Regions from separate parts of the Vibrio sp. 704 genome, predicted to be linked through region 3. Evidence: riboswitches for the same ligand, from Rfam matches in the RefSeq annotation. Region 3 holds a riboswitch; each other region holds the start of a gene.
What was found. Region 3 has a riboswitch for thiamine pyrophosphate ahead of thiD (bifunctional hydroxymethylpyrimidine kinase/phosphomethylpyrimidine kinase). Riboswitches for the same ligand answer to the same signal wherever they lie in the genome.

Region 1 (3,260 bases), on a different contig from region 3:
AGCTTGGTCCGCAGCAACTTGCTCAGTATCTTTCGCGTATTCTCGTACCTCTTGCGAAATCTTCATAGAGCAGAACTTTGGTCCACACATCGAACAGAAGTGAGCAACTTTTCCAGACTCTTGAGGCAAGGTTTCATCATGGAAAGCACGAGCGGTATCTGGGTCGAGCGACAAGTTAAATTGGTCTTCCCAACGGAACTCGAAGCGAGCTTTAGAAAGCGCGTTATCACGAACTTGTGCACCAGGGTGTCCCTTCGCTAAATCAGCGGCGTGCGCAGCAAGCTTGTAAGTGATCATGCCTACCTTCACGTCTTCTTTGTTTGGTAAGCCAAGATGCTCTTTAGGAGTTACGTAGCAAAGCATTGCACAGCCATACCAACCAATCATGGCAGCGCCGATGCCTGAAGTAATATGGTCGTAACCAGGAGCAACGTCAGTCGTCAGCGGACCAAGGGTATAGAAAGGAGCCTCATGACAGTGCTCTAACTGCTCTTCCATGTTCTCTTTGATCATATGCATTGGAACATGACCAGGGCCTTCAATAATCACCTGTACGTCGTATTCCCACGCAACCTTGGTCAATTCGCCAAGAGTACGAAGCTCTGCAAATTGCGCTTCGTCGTTAGCATCGGCCACCGAGCCAGGACGCAGACCATCACCGAGAGAAAGTGCGACATCATACTTAGCACAGATTTCACAGATCTCTCGGAAGTGGGTATATAAGAAGCTTTCTTGGTGATGCGCTAAACACCATTTCGCGATGATAGAGCCACCACGAGAGACGATGCCAGTAACGCGTTTTGCAGTCATTGGCACATAACGAAGTAGTAAACCGGCATGGATAGTAAAGTAGTCAACGCCCTGCTCTGCTTGCTCAATCAGGGTATCGCGCATCACTTCCCAGTTAAGGTTTTCCGCAACACCATTCACTTTCTCAAGCGCTTGATACATTGGTACGGTACCGATCGGAACCGGACTGTTACGTAGAATCCACTCGCGAGTTTCGTGGATGTTACGTCCAGTAGAGAGATCCATAACGGTATCTCCACCCCAACGTGTCGCCCAAACGAGCTTCTCTACTTCTTCCTCAATCGAAGAAGTGACCGATGAGTTACCGATGTTGGCGTTCACTTTGACCAAAAAGTTACGTCCAATGATCATTGGTTCGGATTCTGGGTGGTTAATATTGGAAGGGATAATAGCGCGACCTTCGGCGACTTCTTTGCGCACGAATTCGGCGGTAATATCTTTTGGTAGGTTCGCTCCGAAGCTTTGACCCGGATGCTGTTGATTCAGCACTTCATCGCGATACTTGGCACGCCCCATGTTTTCACGCAGCGCGATATATTCCATTTCTGGGGTAATAATACCTTTGCGAGCATAGTGCAATTGAGTCACACAATGGCCATCTTTGGCACATCGAATACGTGGTAGATTTCCGTAACGAAGATCGTCTAGCGTTTCATCTTCTAAGCGCTCTTTGGTGTATACCGAGCTTACTTCATCAAGTAGCTCAGTATCGGCACGCTCTTCAATCCACCCTTCTCTCAGCTTAGGTAAGCCGCTATAGAGGTCTATGGTGTGCTCTGGATCTGTGTATACACCCGACGTATCGTAAACGCGTACTGGCTCATTAGGTTCGAATATAGGCGCTTCTTTTGTGCCTCCAATAAGGCTATCAGCGAGTGATATCTCACGCATTGGCACACGAATATCTGGACGTGAGCCTTCTACGTAGACTTTGCTTGAATTGGGGTACGGTTGTACCGAGAGTGTATCAATGAACTGTTTTGCTTCCAGTCTCGCTTGTTTGCGACTCGACATAGCATTTTTCCTTGCTTTGTTATACTAGATAAAAAGTAATTGGATAAAAATGCTTGGCGGATAGATGCGACAAGAGGAGTCAAATTAAGGCTAGTTAAAGCTTACGATATTTGCCTGTAACAACATTCGACTTTTGATAGGTCAACCAGAAAGAACTCCGGTGTGAATATCTTCTCTTGTTCCCTTCGCAGATTCTAATCTGATCAGGTTCAACGGATCCCGAATTAACGGTCTCAGCCTTATGGCACTCCGACAAGTGATGTCAGTATATAAAAACGGCTTGGTGAAACCAAGCCGACCTGTTCAATTTTTAACTACTTTGCTAGCTGCGCATCAATAATTGAAAGCCAATCCACGCCGCTGAAATACTTAACACGACATTCAACAATACGTTCAACCCCATCTTAAAGAAAGCGCCCTGCTGCATAAGCAAAACATTATCCATCGAGAAGGTGGAAAACGTCGTTAGTGCGCCTAAAAAACCCAAGCCAATCACTTGTCGCCAAGGTTCCGTTGCCAAAAGTTCATTATCGAAAGCTGCTATCAATAAGCCCATCATAAATGAGCCAACAACGTTAACGGTTAACGTACCATATGGAAAACCACGCCCCAATAAAATGACACAAAGTTCAGAAATTAAGTAACGAGAACATGCACCAAATGCACCACCCAATGCAATAAAACCCAAAACGGATAGTTGTCCCATAATTCCCCCAGAAAAGTTAATGGCGACATTGTAATCAAATTTACGGCAATAGTGATTATACAATCTTAGAATTCAGCAAAGTATAGCGCTTAAAACTTATCAAGATTTTAAAAGTTACAGGAGTCACTTTACTTCAATGTACCCCATCAAACCCGTCTTCATATGTTCAATTACATGACAATGGTACATCCAACGCCCTGGGTTATCTGCAACAAATGCCGCTTTCGCACTGCCGTTTTTTCCAAGTAAGACCGTATCGGTATGAAACGGTTCGTCGAGTTTTTTTCCATCTAACTCAAGAACCGTAAATGTGTGTCCATGAAGATGAATAGGATGATGATATTGGGTGACGTTCTTTAGGTTGAAGATATAGGTTTTTCCCATCTCCAATGTTGAAAGCGGCGCTGGAATATTATCTTTGCTCATTCCCTCCCAAGCCCGTTTGTTCATCAGCCAGAATTGGGGGATCGCTTTGCCCGATTGATCAGCAGGAGTGATCGCCCCCTCCCACTCAAACACATAATCGATTTGCTCTGCATTTTTCAAATCGAGAGCTGGCACAGGGTTGAGAGGTAATAAAGGCAGTTTCTGGTTGTTCGACAGGTCAGACTCAACAACGTCAAACTCGCACAAAGGGAATGGGAAGCGTCCTTTCATTTGACGCACATAAACACGTTTTCCAGCCTTTGGAGCAATCAATCCGACATCTAACCTCATTCCTGGACCAATT
Region 2 (3,260 bases), on a different contig from region 3:
ATCCTCGCACTTTAATCATGAACAATCTTGAGTTTGATCATGCTGATATCTTCGATGATCTAGAAGCGATCAAGCACCAATTCCATCATTTAGTGCGAACTGTACCGGGCAATGGATTGATCTTAGCGCCGAGAAAAGATCAGGCGTTAGCGGATGTATTAGAGCGTGGCTGCTGGACTGAAAAACAGTTCTCTGGTGAGAATGGTGGCTGGCAAGCGCACAAATTAGTGCTTGATGGCTCAAAATTTGACGTTGCGTTGCAAGGCGAGAAGGTTGGTACCGTCGAATGGAATTTGGTGGGTGACCACAATGTGGATAATGCGCTGATGGCAATCGCTGCTGCACGACATGTTGGAGTCACTCCGGATCTTGCTTGCCAAGCATTAGGGCGTTTCATCAATACCAAGCGCCGTTTAGAGCTGAAAGGTGAAGAACAAGGTGTGACGGTTTACGATGATTTTGCGCATCACCCAACGGCAATTGAACTTACTGTCGGTGGTTTGCGTAACAAGGTAGGTGAAAAACGCATCCTAGCTGTGTTAGAGCCGCGTTCTGCCACCATGAAGCGTGGCGTACACAAAAACACACTTGCAGAGTCACTACACAGTGCAGATGAAGTCTTCTTGTTCCAGCCAGATAATATCGAGTGGTCTGTGCAAGACATTGCCGACCAATGCAAACAGCCAGCGTTTGTCGATGTGGATATAGATAACTTTGTAGCCAAGATCGTCGAACGTGCGCGAGCAGGTGACCAAATTCTAGTCATGAGTAATGGTGGCTTCGGTGGTATTCACGGAAAACTTCTTGAGCAGTTAAAACAAAAAGCCTGATTGATATGCAAAACAAAACACAACCCTCTCACAAAAAAGCCATCACGTTGGCATTAACGGGGGCTTCTGGTGCTCCCTACGGCCTTCGTCTTTTAGAATGCTTGGTTGCGGCGGATTATCATGTCTACGTTCTGATTTCTTCGGCAGCTCGTGTTGTGATGGCAACCGAGCATAATCTTAAGCTGCCAAGTGGCCCAGAAGCAGCACAGCAAGCATTAGTAGAGCACCTGAACTGCAATCCAAATAACATCACCGTTTGCGGTAAAGACGATTGGTTCTCGCCGGTTGCGTCTGGTTCTGCTGCACCCAAGCAAATGGTGGTTTGCCCATGCTCTGCGGGAAGCGTTGCGGCCATAGCACACGGTATGTCGGACAACTTGATCGAACGGGCCGCTGATGTAGTAATGAAAGAGCGCGGGCAGCTGTTGCTCGTGGTTCGTGAAACGCCATTTTCAACGCTACATCTGGAGAACATGCACAAGCTATCGCAAATGGGCGTCACCATCATGCCAGCGGCCCCGGGCTTCTACCATCAGCCAAAGAGCATTGAAGACTTAGTGGATTTTATGGTGGCGAGAATTCTCGACCACTTAGGTATTGAGCAAGGTTTGGTGCCTCGTTGGGGCTATGACCAGCGCTCGTGAGCTGATTGTGTAACCACTCAAATACCTTTACAATCCATCCAACTCATCGGGGAGCAAACCCATTTTGCATTGAGTCAATCAATGCATTTGGGCGCTGAGACCTAAGTGCTTTACTAGGGACCCGTATTACCTGAACCAGATAATGCTGGCGTAGGAATTGAGTCTGGATATTGGAAATCCTTAATAGCCGCCTCAAACCCTGTGCCGCTCAACTTATTTCTCTGAAATACTCATGGAGAGCGAGCAGTGAAAACCACTCTAAATCTGATTGCCTTAGCTGCAATCACCTCTACTTCAGCGTTTGCCGCTGAAAACACATTAACCATCTATACCTACGACTCTTTTGCCGCAGATTGGGGGCCGGGTCCTAAAATCGAGCAAGCTTTTGAAGCAAAATGTGGCTGTGACGTTAACTTCGTGGCATTAGACGATGGTGTGTCGATCCTGAATCGTCTTCGTCTTGAAGGCGGTAATAGCAAAGCCGACATCGTGTTAGGTTTGGATAACAATCTGATGGCAGAAGCGAAGAAAACCGGTCTGCTTGCCGAGCACAATGTGGATACGGCTAACACAGTGTTACCAAACGGTTGGAGTGACACGACGTTTGTACCGTACGATTACGGCTACTTCGCGTTTGTGTACAACAAAGAGAAACTGGCTAATCCGCCGAAAAGCATGAAAGAGCTGGTGGAAACGCGCGACGATCTGAAAGTGATTTACCAAGATCCGCGGACTTCAACGCCGGGCCAAGGCTTAATGCTATGGATGAAATCTATTTATGGCGACGATGTGACGCAAGCGTGGCAGAAGCTAGCGAGCAAAACCGTAACGGTCACGAAAGGTTGGTCTGAGGCGTATTCTATGTTCCTCAATGGTGAGTCCGATTTAGTGCTTTCTTACACCACTTCACCTGCGTACCACTTAATTGCGGAAAACGATTCGAAGTTTGCTACGGCGAGTTTTGCTGAAGGCCACTACATGCAAGTTGAAGTCGCCGCCAAAGTGAAAGGGGCAAAAAATTCAGAACTTGCTGATCAATTTATGAGTTTCATTTTAAGTGATGAGTTCCAATCGGCGATGCCAACGGGTAACTGGATGTACCCAGTCACTGACGTTGAGTTACCTAAAGGTTTTGAAACTTTGAGTGTTCCAAGCAAGTCGTTGAGCTTTAGTGCTGATGAAGTGGCAAAAATGCGTAAGTCTTGGATTCGCGAATGGCAAAGCGCATTGACGTTTTAGCTGACGTTTCCACCCTCATCTGAATGAGATAGGTTTTACCTTTGAATTCTGTTCCAAAAATAGGTTTAGGGGTCGCGATGATCATCGCGACCTTTGTTATTTCTGCCCTAGGTGCTTTGATTGTTCAAGCCCCTTCACTTGATGTGTCTGTGGTATGGGGCGACCCGTACTATCAACATGTCACCAAGTTCAGCTTTTACCAAGCTTTTCTTTCCACATTGCTCAGTGTTGGCTTTGCCATTCCAGTAGCGCACGCACTTTCGCGTCGCCAATTTATTGGTAAATCATTACTGCTTAAGCTATTTGCATCGACACTGGTTTTGCCGGTTTTGGTTGGTGTTTTTGGGCTGTTAGCGATTTATGGCAACAGTGGTTTGTTGGCGCAGTGGTTGCAAAGTTTCGACACTAAACTGCCATTCTCTATTTACGGTTTGAACGGCATTTTACTCGCCCATGTGTTCTTTAATTTACCTTACGCGGCGCGATTGCTTCTGCAAGCCTTGGAGTCTATTCCTGCCGAGCAGCATAAGCTTTGCGCGCATCTTGG
Region 3 (3,260 bases):
CCGTCATAACAACATGTCGTGACGGGGAAAAAGATGATGATCGCCGCCATGACAACTTTCGATGCAATGCCGTAACCAAGCCAAAGCATGAGCACTGGCGCGATGGCGAACACAGGGATCGCTTGGCTAGCAATCAGAATGGGCAGTAACCAACGCTTGAGCGGCTCGAACATCAGCATTTGCAATGCGAACAGCAAACCCATTGATAATCCAAGCGCCAAGCCAAGTAAAATCTCTTGCGCGGTAACCCAAGTATGTTTGAGCAGGACATCGTAACGAGTGACCAATCTATCCAGCACTTCAATTGGTGAAGGTAAGATGAAGCTTGGCATATCGAATATCACCACGACCAACTGCCACAATCCCAAGATCACCGCAGTGCTGATGACCAAGCGCAGAGCCGGATGTGTCACGCTTTCTTTTTTACCAATACGTGCCGAAACGGAGTTGTACTGAGTCATATCACTCATAGTCTTTCTCCAATTGGTCCAAAATCGCTTGTTGTAGCGCCGCGCATTCTCCATCGAGAACTCGTGGAGGCGTAGAACCCGGAACAACCAAGTGCTGAGCTTGCGCAGGTGAGCCTTGCAATACATAGAGTTGATGAGCTAATCGCACCGCTTCTTGTGGGTCGTGGGTAATCAGAACAACCGTCTTATCTTTCAATAATTCGGCAGACAAGGTTTGCAACTTATGGCGAGTAACCGCGTCCAGCGCAGAGAAGGGCTCATCCATCAGAACCAGAGGCTTGTCTTGCATCAGAGTACGAGCAAGGGCAACACGTTGTCTCATGCCGCCAGAGAGCTGAGCTGGCTTAGCATCCGCGTAATCGGCGAGTCCCACTTGGCTGAGTAAAGTCAGTGCACGTTGTCTATTTTGCTCTGGTGCTTGCTCTTGAGAAAATCGAGAACTGAGGCAGACGTTGTCTAACACATTCAACCACGGTAGCAATAAATCCTGTTGAGCCATGTAAGCGATACGGTCATGCAGTGCAGCGCCATCGGTTGTGATGAGTTCGCCATGCCAGTCAACTTGGTCATCCAGTAGGCCAGCTAAGTAACGCAATATTGTGGTTTTCCCGCAGCCACTTCGTCCGAGTAATACCGTCCATTTACCGACGGGAATGGTCATGTTCATTCCTGCTAAAGTCGGTGTTTGGCTATCTTTGTATCGCAGGCTAGCATCGGAAAGCTGAATGCCAATCGCGTTAGCGAACATAAGTATGACCCGCAAAAAAGTGGTTCACAGGGCCGTGACCTTTACCGACATCCAGTTCATCAGCGTGCGCGATAGCTTGGCTGATGTACTGCTTACCAAGGTGCACCGCTTTGTGCAGATTGTTGCCTTGTCCAAGATAAGATGCGATGGCAGAAGACAGCGTGCAGCCTGTGCCATGGGTGTTTTTGGTTGGAAATCGCTTGGCGCTAATTAACTCGGCACTGTCTTGCATGATAAGCAGATCGTTGCTGTTTTCATTTTCTTCAAGGTGACCGCCTTTGAGCAGAATAGCTTTGGCTCCAAGCGCACGAAGGTCGGTAATCATATCGTTCATTTCAGATTCTGACTGAGGCATTGGCTTACCCGTCAATGCTGCGCCTTCGGGTAGGTTAGGGGTAATGATGTCTGCGAGCGGAATCAATTCTTCTTTTAAAGTGCTGATTGCCGACTGTTCCAATAATAGATCGCCGCTAGTGGCCACCATTACAGGGTCAATCACGAGGTGTTTTGGCTGGTATTGTTTAATTTTGTCAGCAACGACTTTGATGATATTGGAATCTGCCAGCATGCCCACTTTGACTGCAACGATGTTGAGGTCGGTAAATACTGCATCAAGTTGGCTCTCTACATGGTCGAGAGGAATGGGGAAAATCGCAGAAACGCCTTGGGTATTTTGCGAAGTAATCGCCGTGATTACCGAGCAAGCAAAACTGCCGGTTGCGGACATCGCTTTGATGTCGGCTTGAATACCTGCACCGCCACCACTGTCTGAGCCCGCGATGGTCAATACGATAGGGGTAGGCAAGGCTGGCGTGTGATGTGAATGAGGTTGTGATTGCTGCGTCATGGTCGCTCCTACTACAAGACGTATAGGAACTGACTTTGACCGTTGCAGATAGATCGATTTTTCGATCGCTATCGCTTACCTAAGAGGGGCGACGAAAGGCAAAGTGTGCATAGTTCCCTACGTCAGTGCTAACTGAATCAGGTTCAACGGGTCTCGAATTTCGATCTCAGCCAACACTTGTCGTGTGGCCCCCCGACTATTTCGTTCGGATGATAGCAGGACCATTGCGGAAGGGATACGTTTTTTGAGCGTAATTATAATGAGTATTCAATTATGCGAGGTGAGTGATAAAGTAAGCACCTAAATGGTTTGCTGGGTGGAATTTACTAGTGCAACGCTCTGGTGAATGAGCAGAACCTGGAATATTTAATAAATAATCGTGGTCTCGTTAAGCAAGGATTAGCACAAAACAAGGTTAAAAAACTGTTAAAATTTAACGTGTTGCCAATTTAACTTTGTTGAACTTTTTCACAGTTAATTAGGAAGGCTAAGACGATCATCGAGCAAGGAGACTTCATGCTTAATTCTGTAACAGCGAAGTCAGTGATCGATCATGCTCTCTTTTTGGGGGCTGATTTCGCTGAACTATTCGTTGAACATCACCAAACCAACACTGTCCAGATCGCATCTGGTGAAGTGGATAAGGTTAACTCGGGTATCGATTTTGGTATCGGTATTCGTCTTTTTTTCGGTCATAAGGTGCTTTACGGTTACACCAACAGCACAGATGAAGCCGAACTAAAGCGCGTAACCTCGCTGCTTGCTGCAAAAGACAAGCGTGAGCAAATCGCGTCAGCGGGTTCTTTGAATTTGAACCGCTACCCAATCCAACATGGTTGCCGCATGCCGCTAAGTAAGGATGCTAACCTAGATTCAAAAATCGCGTTTCTATTGAAAGTTGACCAAGCCGCACGTGCTGAGAGTGAGCATATCAGCCAGTTTATTGGCAGCGTGCTTCAGCGCGAACAGCAAGTGTCTATCTTCAATTCAGAAGGTCTACACGTTGACGATACTCGTCACTACATCCGAGTTGCTGGTAATACTGTCGCTCAAAAAGGTAATGAGCAGTCTTCTGGTATGGAAGGTCCTGGTGCTCTTGCTGGCTGGGAGTTCAGTGAACAGCTTGATGCGAAAGAGCTAGGTCAAACTATCGCGCAACAAGCGTTGGTAAAACTTGGCGCTGATGCTTGTCCAT

Region 1: it holds a riboswitch for thiamine pyrophosphate, as region 3 does, so the genes downstream of both, thiC (phosphomethylpyrimidine synthase ThiC) here and thiD (bifunctional hydroxymethylpyrimidine kinase/phosphomethylpyrimidine kinase) in region 3, are expected to answer to the same signal.
Region 2: it holds a riboswitch for thiamine pyrophosphate, as region 3 does, so the genes downstream of both, thiB (thiamine ABC transporter substrate binding subunit) here and thiD (bifunctional hydroxymethylpyrimidine kinase/phosphomethylpyrimidine kinase) in region 3, are expected to answer to the same signal.

The regions. Positions count from the first base shown of each region.
Region 1 covers NZ_JAWOUH010000031.1:33,929-37,188, forward strand. The annotation lists gene thiC (phosphomethylpyrimidine synthase ThiC) at 1-1,824, opposite strand, end outside; TPP riboswitch at 1,988-2,086, opposite strand; gene crcB (fluoride efflux transporter CrcB) at 2,147-2,530, opposite strand; gene R7R24_RS23415 (multicopper oxidase family protein) at 2,654-3,260, opposite strand, start outside.
Region 2 covers NZ_JAWOUH010000006.1:63,938-67,197, reverse strand. The annotation lists gene mpl (UDP-N-acetylmuramate:L-alanyl-gamma-D-glutamyl-meso-diaminopimelate ligase) at 1-830, shown strand, start outside; gene R7R24_RS10930 (flavin prenyltransferase UbiX) at 836-1,474, shown strand; TPP riboswitch at 1,512-1,648, shown strand; gene thiB (thiamine ABC transporter substrate binding subunit) at 1,721-2,713, shown strand; gene thiP (thiamine/thiamine pyrophosphate ABC transporter permease ThiP) at 2,791-3,260, shown strand, end outside.
Region 3 covers NZ_JAWOUH010000002.1:477,164-480,423, forward strand. The annotation lists partial or broken gene R7R24_RS06035 (ABC transporter permease) at 1-404, opposite strand, end outside; gene R7R24_RS06040 (ABC transporter ATP-binding protein) at 463-1,218, opposite strand; gene thiD (bifunctional hydroxymethylpyrimidine kinase/phosphomethylpyrimidine kinase) at 1,208-2,065, opposite strand; TPP riboswitch at 2,163-2,270, opposite strand; gene R7R24_RS06050 (TldD/PmbA family protein) at 2,582-3,260, shown strand, end outside.